2 regions of the Halomonas sp. A020 genome follow, and region 2 is predicted to be linked to the other one. Evidence: predicted binding sites of a transcription regulator. Region 2 holds the regulator's gene; the other holds the start of a gene.
The links. Region 2 encodes LexA, which represses DNA repair genes until DNA is damaged. Its sites were predicted from a motif close to TACTGTNTANNTANACAGTA; they were not measured.
Positions count from the first base shown of each region.

Region 1 (10,196 bases), 510 kb from region 2:
AAAAACTTCGTATTTGAACGTTCAAACAAAATTTTTTCTGAACAGTAGTTCCTTACTCTCTCACACAAAGGGTCAATCTCTAGAAGTTCATTATGCAGCTTTGCCACGGATCTCGCTGAAGAGTCATGCTTGGTGTATTCCAAACGATTTATGAGATCTATCTTTTTCTTCAACTCATCAAGGAGACTTAATCTATATGCATGATTGAAAACACTTAATCCTTGAATCTCTCCCAATGTATGTGTAAGGATACTTACGTCTTTTTCGACTTTACCAGTGACTTCATTTTTTTCTTCAACTACTTTTCTAACATCCACAGCTATAGATCGCCTACCTGATTTAGCCATTTCCTGAAGCTTTGAGACAGCACCAGAAGGTAATGATTTGACCAAATCAGAAACATACTTATTTACACAACCTATCTGTTGAGCCTCTACTTCTAATTTTTTTACAATCTTACCTTTGTCATAAAAACAATCATTAACATAACCAACTCTTTCAAAGAACCGCTTTTGATTGTCATAATGAGCTACTGACTTCCTTAACTCACCTTCTGGATCAAAATCTTTAACGCATGTACTTCCAAGGAGCGACTTGATTCCATCAGTTAACTCAACAACATATCCATTTCTGTGATTTTGACCACATATATCTTTTTTCTTTTTTTCACAAAAACACTTTAAATGAGGTTCTGAATCTTTTAAGCGGTAATCTCCTATCAGTGCCACAAAATTATTGGCATTCACTGCGGTAGGGGTTTGAGTATCTACGATCTCAAGAATATCACTAGTACGCTCATAAGAATTTATATCTAATTTCTTACTCATCCCTACCCCTAGCTGTATTAGGCTCACGGATATTTTCTTAATATAACCTAGCACACAGGTAGCGCGTGAACCAATCTGGAACGGGAGGCAAATTAATACCCCCAGCCATTCCATGGCCGGGGGTATCAGTGCCGCAATCTTCTGGCGAAACAACCCTGCAACGCGTGCTTTTAGGCGACACCACCACTATGACAAATCAGCTCAGGCAATGATGTAAGCCATTGACCATAAAGCTTGTAAGCGATCTCCTACAACGCCCAGCACCTCGCCTGCCTCACCACCACCCCACGAAACTGCTTCGCGGTGATGAAGCACCCTTCTCCGCCCGTGGGCGGCAACAGGCGGCAGCGGCTGCCGACGCGCTGGGTTTTGAACAACCGGTACTCGCCCTCTACTTCCGCCACCACCAGATCCGCGTGGCCATACGAGCGGGCTTCGTCCACCACCAGCACGTCGCCTTCCATCCATGGCCCACCTGGGTGCGCCTCCTCGCTAATCTCCACCAGAAAACAGGTCGGCGGAAATTTTCGCCGGTCCATCTCCGCCACCGCCGGGTGCTCCACCCCCACCACGGCAGGCCCCAAGTAGGTCACTCGCATGCTGTTGCCCTGTGCTAGCTCCATATTCAGCGACGTATATTAGCGTTTGCCTGTCGCCTCCCTAATGTCTAATACTGTATAAACGAACAGCATTTAACAAGGGTTAAGGAGGCGACATGATCGGGTTAGTGGACTGCAACAACTTCTACGTGAGCTGCGAGCGGGTGTTCAACCCCAAGCTGAACCACCGAGCGGTGGGCATTCTCTCGAATAACGACGGCTGCATCGTCGCCCGCTCTAATGAGCTCAAAGCCCTGGGCGTGGAAATGGGCACGCCCGCCCATCATGTGCGCCATCTGGTCGAACGCGGCGAAGTGATTCTCTACTCCTCCAACTATGAGCTGTACGGTGATATGTCTCACCGGGTGCAGAGCGTGCTCGAGGAGGAGACCGCCGGCGTTGAGCCCTACTCCATTGATGAAATGTTCGTGCGCATGGATGGCTTCACGCCAGAGGCGCTGCTGGCCCACGCCAAAACCCTGCGCTGGAAAGTGCGCCGCTATACCGGCATTCCCGTGTGCGTGGGCGTAGCGGCCACCCATACCCTCGCCAAGCTCGCCAACCGCATCGCCAAAAAGCACCCCGGCTACCCCGGCGTGTGCATCCTCCACGCCGATAGCGACGAAGCCCGGCACCTGCTGGAGCAAATCGACGTGGGCGACGTGTGGGGCATTGGCCGCCGCCTGAACGAGCGGCTGCAGGTAATGGGCATCAAAACCGCCTGGGATCTGCGCGAAGCGGACGCCAAACGCCTGCGGCGCAAGTTCTCGGTGAACGTAGAGCGCACAGCGCTGGAGCTGCGCGGCATTCGCTGCCTGGAAATGAACGACCTGCACGAACCTAAACAGCGCATCATGACCAGCCGATCGTTCGGCCGCCCCACCCAGCAGCTCACCGACCTGCAAGGGGCCATCCGCCACCACGCGCAACGCGGTGCCGAAAAACTACGCCAGCAGAAAAGCCTGGCGCGTGCCGTCATGGTGTTTCTGAAAACCAACCGATTCCGGCCCGACCTGCCGCAATACTGCCCCAGCGTGGTGGTGGAACTGGAACGCCCCACCCAAGACACCCGCGAGATCCTCCACGCCGCTCAAGAGGCGCTGCGCAAAATCTACCGCCCTAACTACGCGTACAAAAAAGCCGGGGTGATGATGCTCGACCTCACCGACCAGCACCGCCAACAGCTCAGCCTGATGGACACGCCACAAACGGAAGAAGAGCGCCAACGCAGCCAAAAGCTAATGGCCACCATGGACGCTCTGAACGAGAAGATGGGAAAAGGCACGGTACGCCTGGGCCTACCAGAAAAGAACGCCCCCTGGCACCTCCGCTGCGCGAACCGCAGTCCGCGCTATACAACGCATTGGGATGAGCTGATGAAGGCGTATACGGATGAGGGGGCGGCTAAGAGGAATTTAAAGCCAAGGTAGTATTTTCACTAATTATAGAACAGAACATTTATACCGAAATGCGCGTTCAATTTCATCTAGCAAATCGTCCCTGGCGTTCAATATACCTGCTATCTCAATAGTGTAATAGTTAGGTGTGGATGCAGTGGCTTTATTATTCCCAAACGAATTAACGCCAGTGATACTTTTCTTGTGGCCTCTAAGATGATATTTCAAGGACTCCTTTTCATTACTGGAAAAGGGCAACCTATCAACCCTTCTATTTAAAGATTTAAAAGATAGCACTATTTTTGCCTCTAACGATCTATCTTTCTTACCGGCATGGTATTCGACACCATTTTCGGTTATTTCAAGCACCTGAGCAATTACCTCATCAACAGCACTTCTAAGCTCTTTCCTAAACTCTCTTTTATTATTTTGACTATTTACAACAATCCAACCAAGCACAATAAGCAGCAATGATATAAAGCTTATAAAAACCCTAAAATCATCTACGCCGTTTACATCAAAAAAATCAAGCATCCTTAGCTTCCAACATTGCATCACTTATATAGCTTTCAATCTCAGATACTAAAAAAGGATCTTCTTCAGAAACAAACTTCATTTTTTTTAAAATATCCTGCCCTTTAAAAAGGCCTGTCCTAACAAGCCCACCAAACGACTCTTCTAAAAACGAAGACCCGTAACCAAACCCACCATCAAAAATAATTTTGACATCTTCACCAGTAGCAAGGGCTGGCATTAAATGCTCATTCCTAAAAGCCTCGCCACTAAACGGTCCCTCATCTACATATCTGCCAGCAGGGAAGGGCGAAAAGTCTTTTGCTATGTTAATAACTTTCATTACGATAGCCCTATAATAAGGCGTGTTTTCAATAAGCACATTCTAGCTCCTTCTCCTTAGAACCAGAACCCATATTTTCAGGTAAAGACACTCGCCACCCTACAATAGTTCCGCTCATACTACTAGAATAGTCAATTGTTTCTGTTTCACCACCACTTTTATACCTATATCCGCCACAGTTACTTAATATAAACATTTCGCCCTCACTACAAGAGTCCACTGTTTCAACTATTTGGCGCAACCCTTTGCCACGATAAGATTTATGTGTTCTTGTAACGCTATCTATCACAGCTTCTTGAATAAGCTTAGAATCAGTTAATTTATTTCCAAGTAGATACATAAGCGATTCAATTAGACTTGGTTTTGTTTTTGGTAAGCTATCGGGAATGCCCACACCCAGATCGCAAAGCACAACTGTAAGCTGTCCATCAACCTCTTGCGAAAAAAGCCACCAAGGCTTAGTTCCCATACTAATATCAATACCGTCTCTTCTATTCCCAATATAAGCGTGCTGATTGGCATTGGTCATTGCCTCAGACATTCCCTTATAGAGCTGTATTGAAAGTGAATTAGCAATCCTACCTTTATATTTACTCAGAATATTTCCACAGTTTTCACCATTGACATTTTCACCATAAGCCGCAAGCCAACTGTAAACATCTTTTCTTTTCTCTTCGGGCGCTCGTGGAATACTGCATTTAACTAAACTTGTAAATTCTATTTTTTTAAAAACCTGTGCTACAACCTGGTCTATTGGTGCTGTTGACCTAATATCAATATAAGGAAAACGCTTTTTAAGCTGAGAAATCTCCGCATAGAGATAAATCATGCCATCAGCAACAACTTTATTAGTTTGCGAGAAATCAATCCAGATATTGACTTTCCCGTTAAGAACCAACCGTCTAATACTTTTAACAAATGAAATAAGCTTTTTTCTGGGGTCGCTCTTTACCAGAGACAAATGCTCAGGTCCAGTTAGAATAAAGTAACCACGCTTCTTTGACCTTTCCTTACTAGCTAAAGCATTTCTCTTTTTTCTTAACGCTATAGTATCTTTGGACTTTTTTAACAAATATTTCTTTTGACTGGGCGATAACTTTCTCATAAATCAAATTCCCTTTTAATTATTAGTAAATTACACAACCCGCCCAATCCGTATCTCACACCGCCCCAGAATCACCACATCGTGCATATCCTGCGGTTTGATCATTTCCGGTTGGTAGTGGTCATTGTCACTGATCAAGTACAGCGCTCCGCCCGCCAAGCGCTGCACCCGCTTAATCCGGCGCTCACCACTCACCAGCAGCAAGAACACCCCTTCCTGTTTCGGGTCGCGGTTGCTGCGATCCACCAGTACCCAGTCGCCATCGGCCAGGGTGCCGTCCATCGAATCCCCACGCACTTTGATGCCCACCACCTGGGCAGGGTCTAGCCCCTGCTCGGTCAGCTCACTGCTAGGAAAGTGAAGGGTGGTTTTGACCGGCTCGCCCTCGAAGCTACGACCAGCGCCCGCAGCAGCTTCGATGTCGTACATCTTGATGGGTGAAAGCTCTGCCGATGGTTCACTTAACGCAACCCCGAGAGGTTGAGCAGTGGCATTTACTGAACGCTGGCCTTTGAGCACGTAAAAGACATCCACACCCTCATCAGAAACGGCGGAAAGGTAGGAAGAATCAGGGCTACTGGCACCTTTTTCATATTTGATCTGGGTGGTTTTTCCTACACCCCCAATCTGCGCAAGGGCCGTCTGACTCAACCCAATCCGCTCACGTTCTTCTCTCAGGCGCTCGCCAATGCTCATTTTTATGAACCATCCTTATTGACAGGTTCATTTTTGTGAACCATTCTATTCATGTCTTTCACTTCGATACACATAGCAAAGGGAGCCACTGCCATGGCCACACCCGCTGAATCTCACTGCCACATCCCCCTGGAAGGCCACCAACAAGTGATGGCCAACAAGGTTCTTGCAGAAACCGTGGGAGAACTCGCTAAGCAAGGCTTAACAGGGGAGGAACTGCGCAAACGGGCTATCGATCTTGCCGCGGCCCTATGCGCAGGTATCCACCATGTTGCCACTACAGCTCCTTGTAATAAGCCGTCAGCTTCTTGTGAGCCGCAATGATGGCATCAGCCAGCGCTTCACCGTCCCCGGTACTCATCGCTTTGTACTCACCACCGAGATCAAAAGCACCGGTTTCACACAGCGCTAAAACGACCTCTTGGGCGGCTCTCTCCGGCTGACCCTTGGGACTAACTACACGTTGCTCAGACATTACCAAAGCCCTCCTTGGGCATCTGTAATCACAAAGGAAACCACTGCCATGGTCACCATCATTGCCACGATCATCTTGCCGCCTTCCCCCACCGTGCTGTTTCGCGGGGTGGAAGTGAACCTGAACCGCTGTTCGCCACGTACCCGCCGCACCATTGAAACGGCGCTGCGCCAGGGCACGGAGAAGCCCAACCCGCTGGCCGATCTCGAAGCGCTGGAAGAGCGCACCACCGCCCAGGCGGTGAGTCAGCTCGCTGCCACGATGCTGGCCCAAAACGCGCCGTTCGAGCAGGTGGAAGACGCCTTGTGCGAACTGCGCACCCACATGGATGAGCACTTCCTGCAGCGCAAGCTGGTGCGCTTGTACGAGCGCTAAACCGCTGCGGCCAAAGTTATTCAACCTGATACGGAAGCCTACCCCATGACCACGCCCAACGCTATTGCCCCAAAGCCAATTTATGCCCCCAAAGGCTGCACCAGCACAGTACTGACGCGCATGACCGAAGACGAACGCGCCGACCTGGAGCGCATCGCCGAGCTGGAAATGCGCTCGCTCTCGGCCACTGCTCGCATGTTGTTGCTGCGCGGCATCGCCCAGTACGACCAAGACACCCTCAATGCCGAATGACCCTGCTTGCATAAGGATGTTTGCCATGTACCAGGACCCCAAACGTGTGCGCACCCGCTACGCCGCTCTCAATTTGGATCAGTACGAGGCCCGACTGATCGATGCGCTGGTGGATTACACCGGCATCGAGCGGGCATCGCTGCTGCGCCAACTGGTGCTGAAAGAAGCCCTAGAGACGCTGGGCGTTGCGGATCTCTCACTTAGCACTGTGCCCCAGCAGGCGTCGTAAAGGCAGGGCTTTTTGAGGCCCTCAAGGAGCATTGAGGTATGGCTGACCAACCGGCACGCGGCGAACGCCTTCCGCTGAACGACCAGCTAGAGGCCGCGCTGCAGCAGGTGTGTGAACAGCAGGATTTAACCAGCCTGGACGACGCCGCCGAATGGCTACTGCGGCGGCGGCTACGTAAAGGCACCCAAGGGCTCACCGGCCGCGGCCGCGCCCTTTATCCGGTAGGGAGAAACCATTGATGTCGACCGCTTCCAAGCACCGTATGCCCTGCCCCCACTGCGGCCACAACATGCGGGTCCGCAACAGCCAGGGGCTAACACCGGTGTACCGCGAAGGGGTAGTGGAGTGCCGCAACGTGGAGTGCGGCTTTCGAGGCAAGGCGGGGTTTCAGGTGCTGCACACCCTCACCCCGAGCGATATCCCCAACGCCCGGGTGGATCTTCCGTTCGCGCCTCGCCTGATCCAGCAGATGCAATTGGACATCACCCGCCCAGCCGCCAACGACGAACGTTATGAGGGTTAAGACGATGCAGAGAGCTGCCCATCACCCAAGGCCCCCGCGGCCACCACGCCCCTTTCGGCCTGTGTGTTATGCCCGGCCGAAAGGGGGCACCCACGGCCCCGCCGGTGCCGTGAGCTAAGCCCAAGCCCAGCCCCATCCATTTGTTGAATAAGGAGGCGAGCGTGAATTCATCGCTGCGCCAGGACATTGTTGCGCGCTTAATCAGCGATTTTGAGGCGATTGAGCGCGGCCCCTACCTGCAACGGGTGCGCTGCCCGGAGTGCGGTAAGCGCGAGGCGTACATCAACGCTGACGCGCCGTGGATGCTGAAATGCGGGCGGGAAAACAACTGTGGCGCACAAATCCACATCAAAGCGCTGTTCCCGGATCTGTTCCGCTCCTGGAGCGATCGCTACAGCCCGAAAGCGAACGAAACGCCCAGTTCCACCACGCCGGTGGCCGATGGCTACCTGCGCGATGGCCGGGGCTTCGAGCTTTCCCGCATTCAGGGCTGGTACACCCAAGAGAGCTACTGGAAGCCGGAAATTGGCGGCACCGCCACCGTGCGCTTCGCCCTACCCGGCGGCGCTTACTGGGAGCGCCTGCTGGATAACCCGGAGCGCTTCGGCAAGCAGAAAGCCAATTTCGTTGGCCGCTACAAAGGCCAGTGGTGGTGCCCGCCAGCCCTCACCGCCGCTGATTTAGTAGCGGCTGAGGAAGTGTGGATTGTAGAGGGCATCTTCGATGCAATAGCCCTTTACCACCACGGCATCGCGGCGGTTTCCGCTATGAGCTGCGGCAACTACCCCGATGAGGCGTTGAACGCCCTTTCCGATGCCGCGCACCAGGCCGGTACCAGCCGCCCCACATTGGTATGGGCGCTGGATAACAACCGCGCCGGCCACAACGCTACTCATAAGCACGTAAAGCGCGCCAGGGCGGCGGGCTGGGAGTGCTACGCGGCGCAGATCCCGAACGGTGGCCACGACTGGAACGACGCCCACCAGCGCGGCGAGCTCAACGAGAAACACCAGGAAACCTACCGCTACCACGGCGACCTGCTGCTGGCCCCCACGGCCATGGCGAAGGCGCTGTTGATGTACAAGCGCCGTGAACAGCGGGAGTTCTGGTTCGAGTTCAAACGCCAGCTGTGGTGGTGGAAGCTGGACATGGACGCCTTCGACCGCGCCCTGCGCGCCGATGGGCTAGACGGCGAAGACCAGCGGCAGATCGACCCCGCCCTGCGCGATGCGGCGCTGGAGCAATCCGGCAGCGTGAAGCGCATCTGCACCTGTTTCCCCACAGCGCTGTACTACCAGGCCAACGCGGTGACCGATGAGAGCTGGTACTACTACCGCGTGGAGTTTCCCGACGGTCGCCCGCCCATCAAGAACACCTTCAGCGGCGGCCAGCTGGCCTCGGCTTCTGAGTACAAAAAGCGCCTGCTGGGCATTGCCCCCGGCGCGGTGTGGACGGGTACCAGCCAGCAGCTCGATAGCCTGCTGCAGGACCAGATCGGCAACATCAAAACCGTCGAGACCATCGACTTCATCGGCTACAGCAAGGAGCACGGCGCGTATGTGTTCGGCGATCTTGCCGTGGCCGGTGGCAAGGTGGTGCCGATCAACAGCGAGGACTTTTTCGAGCTTGGCCCCCGCCGCCAGCTGAAAACCCTCAGCCAATCCGTATCGCTGCACATCAACCCCGACCGCAAGGCGTTCAGCACTGAGTGGACGCAGCAGCTCTTGGGCGCGTATGGCTCTCGGGGCGTGGTGGCCCTGGCGTACTGGATGGGCAGCCTGCTGGCCGAGCAGATCCGCGCCGAGATGGGCAGCTTCCCGTTTTTAGAGATCGTGGGTGAAGCCGGCGCGGGTAAATCCACGCTGATCGAGTTTCTGTGGAAGCTGTGCGGCCGGCGCGATTATGAGGGTTTCGACCCCAGCAAGGCCACCATGCCCGCCCGCAGCCGTAACTTTGCCCAGGTGAGCAACCTGCCGGTGGTGCTGATCGAATCCGACCGCGAGCAGGAAGGCGGTGCCAAGCAGAAGCAGTTCGATTGGGATGAGCTGAAAACCGCCTTCAACGGCCGCTCGATCCGCGCCCGTGGCGTGAAGAACAGCGGCAACGACACCTACGAGCCGCCCTTTCGCGGCAGCATTGTGATTAGCCAGAACGCCCCGGTGCAGGCGGGCGAGGCGATTCAAACCCGTATCTGCCACCTGCATTTCACCCGGGAAGGCCAGAACAAAACCACCAAAGCGCTGGCCGAGGGGCTGGAGCGTACCGAGCTAGAGCACGTCAGCCAGTTCGCCTTGGCCGTCGCCCAACGGGAAGCCGCGCTGTTGGCCACCATCACCCAGCGCGCCCGTTTCTACGCCGACCGCTTGGCCGATGACCCGGATATCAAGGTGCTGCGCATCGCCAAGTGCCACGGCCAGCTAATGGCGTTGGTGGAGTGCCTGGGGCCGGAGGGCTTGGGGCTGTTCGACCAACAAACCATCGATATGGCCAACGGCATGGTGGAGCAGATGGCCCGCGAGCGGCAGCAATCCATCAACGCCGACCACCCGATGGTGGCCGAATTTTGGGAAGCCTTCGACTACATCGAAGGCCTGCGCGACGAGCCACAGCTGAACCACTACGGCAAGGGCAGCGAGCACATCGCCGTGAACCTTAAAGACTTCGAGCGCACCTGCGCCGAATACAAGCTGCGCACCCCCGAAATGCGCGAGCTGAAGCGCTATTTGAAGACCAGCAAGACCCGCAAGTTTATCGAATCCAACCGCACCGTGAACTCCCGCGTCCGCCTGCACGGCGGCAGCGTGAAGTGCTGGGTGTTTCAAGCATGAAGGAGCCTGTGATGACCACTCAACCCAGTATGCC
Region 1 is NZ_AP022850.1:2,461,606-2,471,801, reverse strand. It holds gene FRH_RS11510 (hypothetical protein) at 1-827, opposite strand, end outside; gene FRH_RS11505 (hypothetical protein) at 1,076-1,426, opposite strand; gene FRH_RS11500 (Y-family DNA polymerase) at 1,543-2,856, shown strand; gene FRH_RS11495 (hypothetical protein) at 2,869-3,357, opposite strand; gene FRH_RS11490 (STAS-like domain-containing protein) at 3,350-3,718, opposite strand; gene FRH_RS11485 (hypothetical protein) at 3,708-4,784, opposite strand; gene FRH_RS11480 (LexA family transcriptional regulator) at 4,815-5,480, opposite strand; gene FRH_RS11475 (hypothetical protein) at 5,758-5,955, opposite strand; gene FRH_RS11470 (hypothetical protein) at 6,004-6,330, shown strand; gene FRH_RS11465 (hypothetical protein) at 6,376-6,582, shown strand; gene FRH_RS11460 (hypothetical protein) at 6,608-6,811, shown strand; gene FRH_RS11455 (hypothetical protein) at 6,850-7,050, shown strand; gene FRH_RS11450 (ogr/Delta-like zinc finger family protein) at 7,050-7,334, shown strand; gene FRH_RS11445 (toprim domain-containing protein) at 7,496-10,162, shown strand; gene FRH_RS11440 (hypothetical protein) at 10,174-10,196, shown strand, end outside.
Region 1: the regulator LexA is predicted to act here: its motif matches at 1,499-1,518, upstream of FRH_RS11500 (Y-family DNA polymerase).

Region 2 (10,196 bases):
TTCAACGAAACGCCCGACGTCATCGGTTTGACCCTGGAACACTACCCAGGCATGACCGAGCGCACCTTGGGACGTATTGCAGAGCAAGCGTGTCAGCGGTGGTCATTGCAAGCGGTGAGGGTCATTCATCGCGTGGGAGATTTGTCGCCGGGGGATCCCATTGTCAGGGTGCTAGTCGCCAGTGCACATCGCCGAGATGCCTTTGAGGCCTGCGATTTCATCATGGACTATTTGAAGACTCAGGCACCTTTCTGGAAGAAGGAGCGTTCTAGCCAGGGAGCGTACTGGGTGAAAGAGCGCGACACCGATCAGCAAGACGCTGCTCGGTGGTAGTGCTCAAGGCTCGTCGTTCAATTCCTCGATGGTTGGCATCTCGGCGGCCATGATCTGTAGGTGCACCTCGGGCATATGCTGCAAGTGATTCGCCAACCAGTGTACCAACCGAGGCTGTAGCGCATGGCGTAAATCGGCTAGTGTATCTGCGGTGATCTCATCGAGTTGCTCGTCGAGCCACTCGCTAAAGCTGTCTTCATCCATGGGGCTGGCCCCGCTAGCATCCAGCATCAAGCGTCCAATGCGGCACCAGCCCGTCTCAGTGGCAGCTACCGGCAAAGCCAAAAAAAGGCTGCCGCGACGTGCCGAGGAGTGGCCCGTATCCAAGCCAGGATGAGCGACCACGCTATTTTGATTGACGATGCAGGGAGGCTGAGGATAGCGCGTCTCGCAGCGTAACCCTTGCTGGTCGAGTACTAGCATGTCGCCATTCACAGGCGTCAGCGGTGCTTGAATGCCCAGCTCTTCGGCAAGCGCTTGATGCGCCGCTTGATGGCGAGCCTCGCCATGCACCGGTAGCAGCATTTTGGGTCTGACCCACTGATAGAGCTTTCTAAGCTCTTCCTGGGCAGGGTGTCCGGTAGCGTGAAGCTCGGGATGGTGCGTTTCATCGAACAGCGTGACATCGAGTTGCAACAAACGCTTTTTAAGCTGCTCGATGGGGCGCTCATTGCCTGGAATGGCTTTGGCAGAAAAAATCACGCTATCGCCCGGTTCTAAATCGACAAAGGGGTGGCGACGCTGGGCCAAGCGTTGCAAGGCGGCGCGAGGCTCGCCCTGGCTACCGGTGGCAATGATCACGACCTCTTCAGGGGGGAGGTAGCCCAGGTCATGGGCGGGCACCAGGGGCGGGAAGTCGTCCAAATAGCCCAGGCCTCTGGCCACACTCACCATCCGCTCCATCGAGCGGCCCATCAGGCTAACCCGGCGTCCACTCGCCTGGGCTGCCAAACCAATGGCCAATACCCGCGCCAGGTTGCTGGCAAAGCAAGACACGACCACCCTGCCTGTGCAAGCGCTCAGCGTTTTCGCCAACGCCTTGGCTACGTCCCCTTCGCTGGCCGACTGTCCCGGCATGGGCGCGTTGGTTGAATCCCCTACGAGCAAATCGACCGGTGCCAGTGCTCTGAATTGAGCCGCATTGACCGGTGAGCCAATGAGCGGGGTTGGGTCCAGTTTCCAATCACCCGTGTGGAGAATGCGGTAATCCCCCGCTTGCATCATGATGGCGCAGCTCTCGGGGATGGAGTGGGTGACGCTGAGATAGCGAAGGGTGAAGGGGCCACTCTCTACTGCCTCCCCCGGTTCGATGGTCTGGATCGCTGCGCTACTGAGCTGATGTTCGGCAAACTTGTAGCGCAAGAGTCCCGCTGCGAGTGGGGTGGCAAAAATCGGGCAGCCCCATTTGGGCCAAAGCCACGCCACGGCGCCGATGTGGTCTTCATGGCCGTGGGTAATGAACAGGGCTTTGGGGGTGATCTTGAGCGCTTCCAGGGTTTCCGTGTTGGGCACTTGAAGCGGAGAATTCGGCAGGTCTTGGCGAATCATCATGCCGCAATCAACGGCGATCCACTGATCGTCATACCCATACAGCGTGAGGTTCATTCCAATTTCGCCACAGCCACCAAGCGGTAGCAGGCGCAGGGGCGGGCGGCGACGGGGACGAAGTTGAACGCGTGATGGATGCATCAGTTATGAAAAGCCTAGAAAGTAATATCTTAACTATACGGGATGCGGGGGGCGGGTAACAATCATCGCGGCACCAGACCGCGGTGCTTCCTTATCTTGCTTACGTTACACTAATGCGGCTAAAGCGTTTATCTGCCGTTAGGCAGGTGCTTGGCGAGCGTGCCGTTAAATACGTTAAGAGTGTCTGTGATGTCTCATTATTACCGTTTAGTTGTTTCCTGCCCCGATCAGGTGGGCATTGTGGCGCGTGTCTCAAGCTTTATTGCTCAGCAGGGTGGTTCCATTACCGAAGCAAGCCAGCACTCTGATTTAGAGACTGGTCGCTTTTTCATGCGCTATGAAATTCTGGCGGACTCACTGGGTATGTCGGCGGAAGCGTTGCGCACGGCGTTCGAGCCCGTCGCCGCCGAATTCGATATGCAGTGGTCGTTGGTAGATACGCAAAAGCGTCGCCGTGTGGTGCTCATGGTGTCTAGAGAGTCTCACTGCTTGGTCGACTTGCTGTATCGCTGGCAAGCAGGCGAGCTGGATTGCGATATCGTGGGCGTCATTTCTAACCATGACGATATGCGTTCACTCACGGAGTGGTACGGTATTCCCTATCATCACGTACCGGTCGATCCTACCAACAAGCAGCGGGCATTCGATCAAGTGCAAGAGCAGATCGATGCGGCCCGCGCCGACTGTGTGGTGCTGGCGCGCTACATGCAAATACTGCCGCCTTCCCTTTGCGAACGCTATGCGGGCCGAGTCATCAATATCCACCACAGTTTCCTGCCGTCGTTCGCGGGTGCCAAGCCGTATCATCAAGCTTATGAGCGCGGTGTGAAGCTGATCGGTGCGACCTGCCATTACGTCACCGAAGAGCTGGACGCGGGCCCGATCATCGAGCAGGACATACATCGGGTCAGCCATTGCCACACGCCGACCGATCTCGTTCGCTTCGGTCGCGACGTTGAAAAAGCGGTGTTGGCGCGTGGTTTACGCTGGCACTTGGAAGATCGTGTGCTCATTCACGGCAATAAAACAGTCGTCTTTAGTTAATCTACCGGGGGCGCTATGTCGTTTGCACAGAGCGTATTGGCACCATGGGCGCTGGTGATGACGTGGTTGTTGTCATTGGGCATGGTGGGCTGGTGCATTTGGCTGCGCCCTTGGCAACCGTTGCTCGAAGATACCGCGCTCCAACATCGATGGTTGGCCGCGACGCTTGTCGTCATGCTGTTTTGGCAGCTTCGCGCCCAAGCAGTGGATTGGTTGACGCTTCACCTAGTATTTACGGTGTTAATGACGCTGGTCTTTAAAATGCCGTTAGCGCTGCTGAGCAACGTAATGATCAACGCTGCCATGGTAGCGATTGGACGTAACGAGTGGAACCTGCTTGGGGCGAACGTACTGGTGACTGGCATCGTGCCTGCTATGGTGACAGGCATCGTGTGGCGTCTGGTGGATCGCCGCCTGCCGGATAATTTGATGGTGTTCTTATTCGCCTGCGGATTTTTCGGCGCAGCGCTGTCGACGTTAGGTGGCGGGCTTGTCGCGGTGGCGCTCATCATATTGGCGGGCACGGATCCTGAGGCCGTATATCTCGCTCAAGAGTATGCCCGCTTTTTACCGCTGCTGATGCCGTCGGAAGCCTTCATCACCGGGATGCTGCTCAGCATCTTGCTAGTCTACCACCCAAGTTGGGTGGCCACCTTCAATGACCACCGTTACATCGACTCACAGTAAATACACTTCGTGTGCCGGGTCTGACCACGGCCTCAGCTCAGCCGAGCGCTTGTCCGTTTCCGCCCCGAATAACGCCGACGCCGACACCCTCGATATCCAGTTGTTGGGTGCGCAGATCGATCTCGATCGGTGGGAAGTCGGCATTCTCGGCGATCAACGTGACTTGATGGCCCTGGCGTTTAAAACGCTTGACCGTCACTTCGTCTTCTAACCGTGCTACGACGATCTGGCCATCGCGTACGCGATCAGTGCGATGAACGGCCAGAAGGTCGCCTTCCAAAATGCCGACATCTTTCATGGAGAGGCCGCGTACACGTAATAGGTAATCGGCTTTGGGCGTAAAATACTCGGCTGGAAGCGGGCAGTAGCGGTCTATGTGTTCGGCAGCCAAGATTGGACTACCGGCGGCAACTTCGCCAATCACGGGTAGCCCATTGGGTACAGGCTCGGAGGCGGCCGTTGTCGATGCTGGCACTTCGCTAGGTTCCAGCACCTCCTGGTTCGGTAGCCGAATTCCCCGCGACGTATTTCGAATGATGCGTATGGCGCCTTTACGCTCGAGCGCACGCAAATGCTCCTCGGCAGCATTTGGAGAGCGGAACCCTAGCGCCTTGGCGATTTCAGCGCGCGTTGGCGGGTACCCCAGGTCACCCATGGTTTTGACGATGAAATCAAATACGTGCTGCTGACGTGCTGTGAGTGGACGAGACATACCAAACTCCAAAACAGTGAAAAGACAGTAGCTACATGTCGGCTTAATCAGTATGTGTTTAAGTATACAGTATGTTGCTCTGTCCAGTACATGGTCCATGACAAACGCCAGTACATAGCGAGCGCTTTGAAAGCTAGGTAAACAAGGCGCCGCCCATGGACCGTTGGCGAACTGGATAAGTGATTGAGCCTGTCAGACATATGTCATAGTATGCAGCGTTGTTTAAAACACCTGTTTTTTGGAGGGCGAGATGGCCCAATCAGATACGGTAACGCGTATATTAGACACGGCAGAGGTGCTATTTGCAGAGCGAGGCTTTGCCGAGACGTCGCTGCGCAATATCACCAGCAAGGCACGCGTCAATTTGGCGGCCGTCAACTACCACTTTGGTTCCAAAAAAGCGCTGATTCAAGCGGTGTTCGCTCGCTATCTCGATCCGTTTTCGGCACGTTTTCATACGGCACTGGATGAACTCGAGACGCGCCATCAAGGCCAACCGATTCCTTTGGAAGTGCTGCTTGAGACCATGGCGACCACGGTGTTGGCCGTCCCGGCAGAACGCAATAGCCTGAAAGTGTTCATGAGGCTCCTGGGTCTGGCGTATAGCCAGGCTCAGGGGCATTTAAGGCGTTATATTCAGCAGCAATATGGCGACGTGTTTACGCGCTTCACCGAGCTGGTGCGCCAAGCGACCCCAGACCTGCCGGACGCTGAGCGTTTCTGGCGGCTACACTTTATGTTGGGAACGGTGATATTCACGCTGTCAGGCTTGGATGCGCTGCGTGATATCGCCGCCAAGGATTACCAAGAACAGGTCACGGTGCGGGATCTGGTACGACGCCTGCGGCCCGTCGTGGTCGCCGCCATGAATGCGCCGTTGCCCGCCGCGGTTGAAGAGGGTCATCATGAAAACGCCCAAGCTAGCTGAGCTGCCGCCTACACACGGTGGTTGGATAGAGATCGATACCCAGCGTCAGAGACTCTGCTGGTGGCAAGGTAACGATATTCAGCATGAGTGTACGATTTCGACGGGGCTGGCAGGCGTTGGGCAGGAAGAGGGCAGCGGTCAAACGCCGCTTGGCTGGCACTACGTGCGCGCATCGATTGGCCAAGGCTGTCCCGATAACGCGGTATTTCGGGGTCGCCGGTGGACGGGCGAAGTCTATTCGCCAACTCTCGCGGCCAGCTTCCCCAAGCGTGACTGGATCCTGACGCGGATACTTTGGCTATGCGGTTTGGAGCGCGGCGTGAATCGCGGGAGAAACGTCGATTCCCAGCGGCGCTACATATACTTGCATGGCACCCCGGAGGATCAGCCCATGGGCACGCCAGCCTCACACGGTTGTATACGCGTGCGCAATCACGATTTACATTTCCTATTCGATCACGCCCAGCCCGGTACGCCGGTTTGGCTGCATTAAGCCCACCCACAGGACGTCGCGCCAGAATTTTGACACGCCAAGCGGTTAGTCTAGAATGGCGCCCTTTTTGTTGGACTCACCATCATGACGCAACCCATTGGCCCGGTCATGCTCGACCTTGAAGGGCCACAGTTAACCAACGCTGATAAGCGCCTGCTAAAAGATCCTGCCGTAGGCGGTGTGATTCTGTTTGCTCGTAACGTCGAAGACGCGTATCAGGTTCGCAAGCTGTGCGACAGTATTCGTCGTGTGAGAGGCGATTTGCTACTGGGGATTGACCAAGAGGGGGGGCGTGTCCAGCGAATCAAGCAGGGCGTTACCCGGCTACCCGCTATGGCGCGTCTGGGTGAGCTGTTCGCCAGCGACCCGGTCGCGGGTGTGAGTCTTGCCAAAGATACCGGCTGGCTGTTGGGCATGGAGATGGCCGCCTGCGGATTGGATATCAGCTTCGCCCCCGTATTGGACGTTGAGAGTGGCGTGTCCAGCGTGATTGGTGAGCGCAGCTTTAGCAGTGACCCTATTCACGTAGCCAAACTTGGCCATGCGTTTATCGAGGGCTTGCACGAGGCTGGCATGGCCGCTGTGGGTAAACACTTTCCCGGGCATGGGGGCGTGGCGGCAGACTCCCACGTGGCGCTACCCGTCGATGACCGGCCGCTAGCCGAATTGAAAGCGCGCGATCTTGTGCCGTTTCGTGAACTTGCGGGCGTTTTAAACGGCGTCATGCCAGCCCATGTCATTTATTCGGCGTTCGATAAACGTCCCGCTGGGTTTTCGCCGACGTGGCTGGGCATGCTACGCGAATCGCTGGGTTTCAAAGGGTGTATTTTCTCGGATGATTTGAGCATGACCGGGGCGCATGAAGCCGGTGGACCCACGGAGCGCGCCAAGGCAGCTTTGACGGCTGGCTGCGACATGCTGCTGATATGTAACGATCGTGCCGCTGCTCTTGAGGTCGTCCACGCCTGTGAAGGGGTATCGAACAAACGCCCTGCCAAACTGCGTTATGGCCGTGCGAGACCTGATATCGATGCCCTGGCTGCCCTTGGGCGCTGGCGGCGCACTCATGCCAAGCTAGAAGCATTGGCGAATTAATTTTATACCGTTATCTGTTAAGACGTCTTTATGGAGATGGAGCATGTCCAAGTTGGATAAAGAAGCGCTTGAATCGTTGGATTCCATGCGTGAGTTGATGGATAACGCGGATTGCCTGATATCACAGGAGCAGGTAGAGCGAGCGTTGGATCGCATGGCCGAAGAGATCACGCGTGACTTGGGCGACAAGCTGCCGGTGTTTTACTGTGTCATGAACGGTGGTCTCATTACCACGGGCCACTTGTTGACACGTCTAGGCTTTCCATTGGAAGTGGACTATCTACACGCCACTCGTTATCGCAACGAGTTGCGCGGCGGTGAGCTTTTTTGGCGCGTTTCTCCGGAGGTGCCGATGGCGGGGCGTCACGTCGTCATCGTCGATGATATTCTCGATGAAGGCGCGACACTGGCCGCTATTCTCGAATACTGCAAAGAGGCACAGGCCGCCAGTGTCACGACCGCGGTATTAGTCGATAAACAGCATGACCGTAAAGCAGTGCCGGGACTGAAAGCCGACTACTGCAGTTTGGAGGTGGCCGACCGCTACGTTTTCGGTTTTGGTATGGATTACAAAGGCTATTGGCGTAATGCCCCTGGGATTTTTGCGCCTAAGGGCATGTAATCACATCCGCGCCTAGCGAGGAGAGAAACGCCTTGCTAGGCCGGTCTCCGCAATCATTCGCGTTGAAATCTCCTCCACGGAAAACCGCGTCGTATCGATGAACGGAATGTGCATGGTTCGATACAGCGATTCTGCCTGCTCTACTTCCTGCAAACACTGATCCATTGAGCTGTAGCGGCTGTTGGGCCGTCGCTCGTTACGAATGGCCGATAGCCGACGGGCATCGATGGTCAAACCAAACAGTTTGTGTCGATGAGGAGCTAAGGCTTTGGGGAGCTTGAGGTGACCGTCTTCGTCGAGGTCGTCCTCGGTCAGCGGATAGTTGGCGGCGCGAATGCCGAACTGAAGCGCTAGGTATAGCGACGTCGGGGTTTTGCCGCAGCGAGACACCCCGACCAAAATGATGTCGGCTTTGTCGTATTGATGGGTGCGTGCGCCATCATCGTTATCGAGCGCAAAGTGTACCGAGTGGATACGGTCCATATAGACGTCGTCGCTGCCAATGGAGTGAGTGCGCCCGACGCTATACGATGAGTGGGTTTCCAACTCCTGCTCCAGCGGCTCCAGGAACGTCGAAAAAATATCGACCTTGAAGCCCGACGCCTGGCGAATGACGTTACGGATGTTTTGATCCACGATGGTATCGATGATGATTGGCCGATGACCATCGCGGATAGCGGTGGACTCGATGACCTCCGCCAGCGCTTGGGCTTTTTCCACGGTATCGATATAAGGTTTAGTCAGCATGTTGATCTCGACATCGCTGAACTGGGCCAGCAAGCTGCGACCCAAACTCTCTGCGGTAATGCCTGTACCATCGGAAATGAAAAAGGCCGTTCGTTTCATAAACTGTTCCGCCAGCTAGAGATGCGTTAAGCGTCTATTGTGGGCTGCCTCTTCCATCAGCACAATGCTTCTTGCCACTACATAAAACAGCCATATTCGATCGTTGTTGTAAAAATCCTCCACTCCCTTCGCTGTTAGACCAATGGCGAATAGGGCCCCGCAATGCTAGGGTGTCAGCGTCTAACAGTGTCGCCCTGATGGGTTGCAACAGAGTCTGAGAGCGAGGGGGTTGCGTGGAAGAGTACATTCTGTGGTTCGATCAGCTAGGTATGGCAGACGTCGAACGCGTGGGTGGTAAAAATGCCTCGCTAGGCGAAATGATTTCCAACTTGTCGGGTGTTGGCGTCACGGTGCCCGGCGGTTTTGCGACCACGGCCCACGCATATCGTGAGTTTCTGTCCCATGAAGGCTTGAACGACCGCATCAATGACACGCTCGCTCGCCTAGACGTCGACGACGTCAAAGCGTTGGCTGAAGCTGGTAAAACGATCCGCCAATGGATCATCGAGACACCGCTGCCCCCCGCTTTCGAAAAATCCCTGCGTGATGCCTATGAGCAACTCCAGGCGCAGCATCCCAACCTAAAAGTGGCCGTGCGCAGCTCTGCCACGGCTGAAGATCTGCCCGATGCCTCCTTTGCAGGGCAGCAGGAAACCTTCTTGAACATCGAGGGTTTTGCCAACATCAAGCACGCCGTGCATGAAGTGTTTGCCTCGCTCTTCAATGATCGCGCAATCTCTTACCGCGTGCACCGTGGCTATGCCCACGAAAACGTGGCCCTGTCAGCGGGCGTCCAAAAGATGGTGCGTTCCGAAACGGGTGCTTCCGGGGTGATGTTCACGCTCGATACGGAGTCGGGCTACCGTGATGCCGTGTTCGTCACGGCCTCATGGGGGCTGGGCGAAACCGTGGTGCAGGGAGCCGTCAATCCTGACGAGTTCTATGTTCACAAGCCCACCCTGGCTGCCGGCCGTCCGGCGGTGTTGCGCCGTACGTTAGGGTCCAAGTTGATCAAGATGGTTTACGGCCAAGATGCCAGTGCCGGTAAGTCCGTCGAAACTGTCGATGTGCCCTTTAAAGACCGCGGTCGCTTTTGTATTGATGATGAGCAGGTCATGGATCTGGCGCGCCAGGCCGTGATCATCGAGCAGCACTACCAACGCCCCATGGATATCGAGTGGGCACTGGACGGTGACGACGGCAAGCTCTACATCGTGCAAGCACGTCCTGAAACCGTGGTGTCTCAGCAAGAGGGTGGCAAGCTCGAGCGCTTTCAACTGCGTGAGAAAGGCCGCACCCTGATTACTGGTCGTGCCATCGGTCAGCGTATCGGGCGAGGGGCGGTCAAGATCGTTCTTAGCCCTGACGAAATGGACAAAATTCAGGAAGGCGACATTCTAGTGACCGACATGACGGACCCTGATTGGGAGCCGATCATGAAGCGCGCATCGGCCATCGTGACCAACCGCGGCGGCCGTACCTGCCACGCGGCGATCATCGCGCGTGAGCTGGGCATTCCGGCCGTGGTGGGCTGTGGCGACGCTACCACGCAGCTGCAGGAAGGCATCGACGTGACGGTTTCCTGTGCGGAGGGTGATACTGGCCACGTTTATGAAGGGCTGTTGGCTTTTGATTGTAATGTGTCCAGCGTCGATTCGATGCCGGAAATCCCGTTCAAAATCATGATGAACGTGGGTAATCCGGATCGTGCGTTTGGCTTTGCCAGTCTGCCTCATGCCGGTGTCGG
Region 2 is NZ_AP022850.1:2,975,723-2,985,918, forward strand. It holds gene moaE (molybdopterin synthase catalytic subunit MoaE) at 1-333, shown strand, start outside; gene FRH_RS13880 (ribonuclease J) at 337-1,938, opposite strand; gene purU (formyltetrahydrofolate deformylase) at 2,212-3,066, shown strand; gene FRH_RS13890 (energy-coupling factor ABC transporter permease) at 3,082-3,753, shown strand; gene lexA (transcriptional repressor LexA) at 3,791-4,465, opposite strand; gene FRH_RS13900 (TetR/AcrR family transcriptional regulator) at 4,716-5,393, shown strand; gene FRH_RS13905 (L,D-transpeptidase) at 5,371-5,886, shown strand; gene nagZ (beta-N-acetylhexosaminidase) at 5,971-6,981, shown strand; gene FRH_RS13915 (hypoxanthine-guanine phosphoribosyltransferase) at 7,025-7,603, shown strand; gene FRH_RS13920 (pyruvate, water dikinase regulatory protein) at 7,616-8,449, opposite strand; gene ppsA (phosphoenolpyruvate synthase) at 8,683-10,196, shown strand, end outside.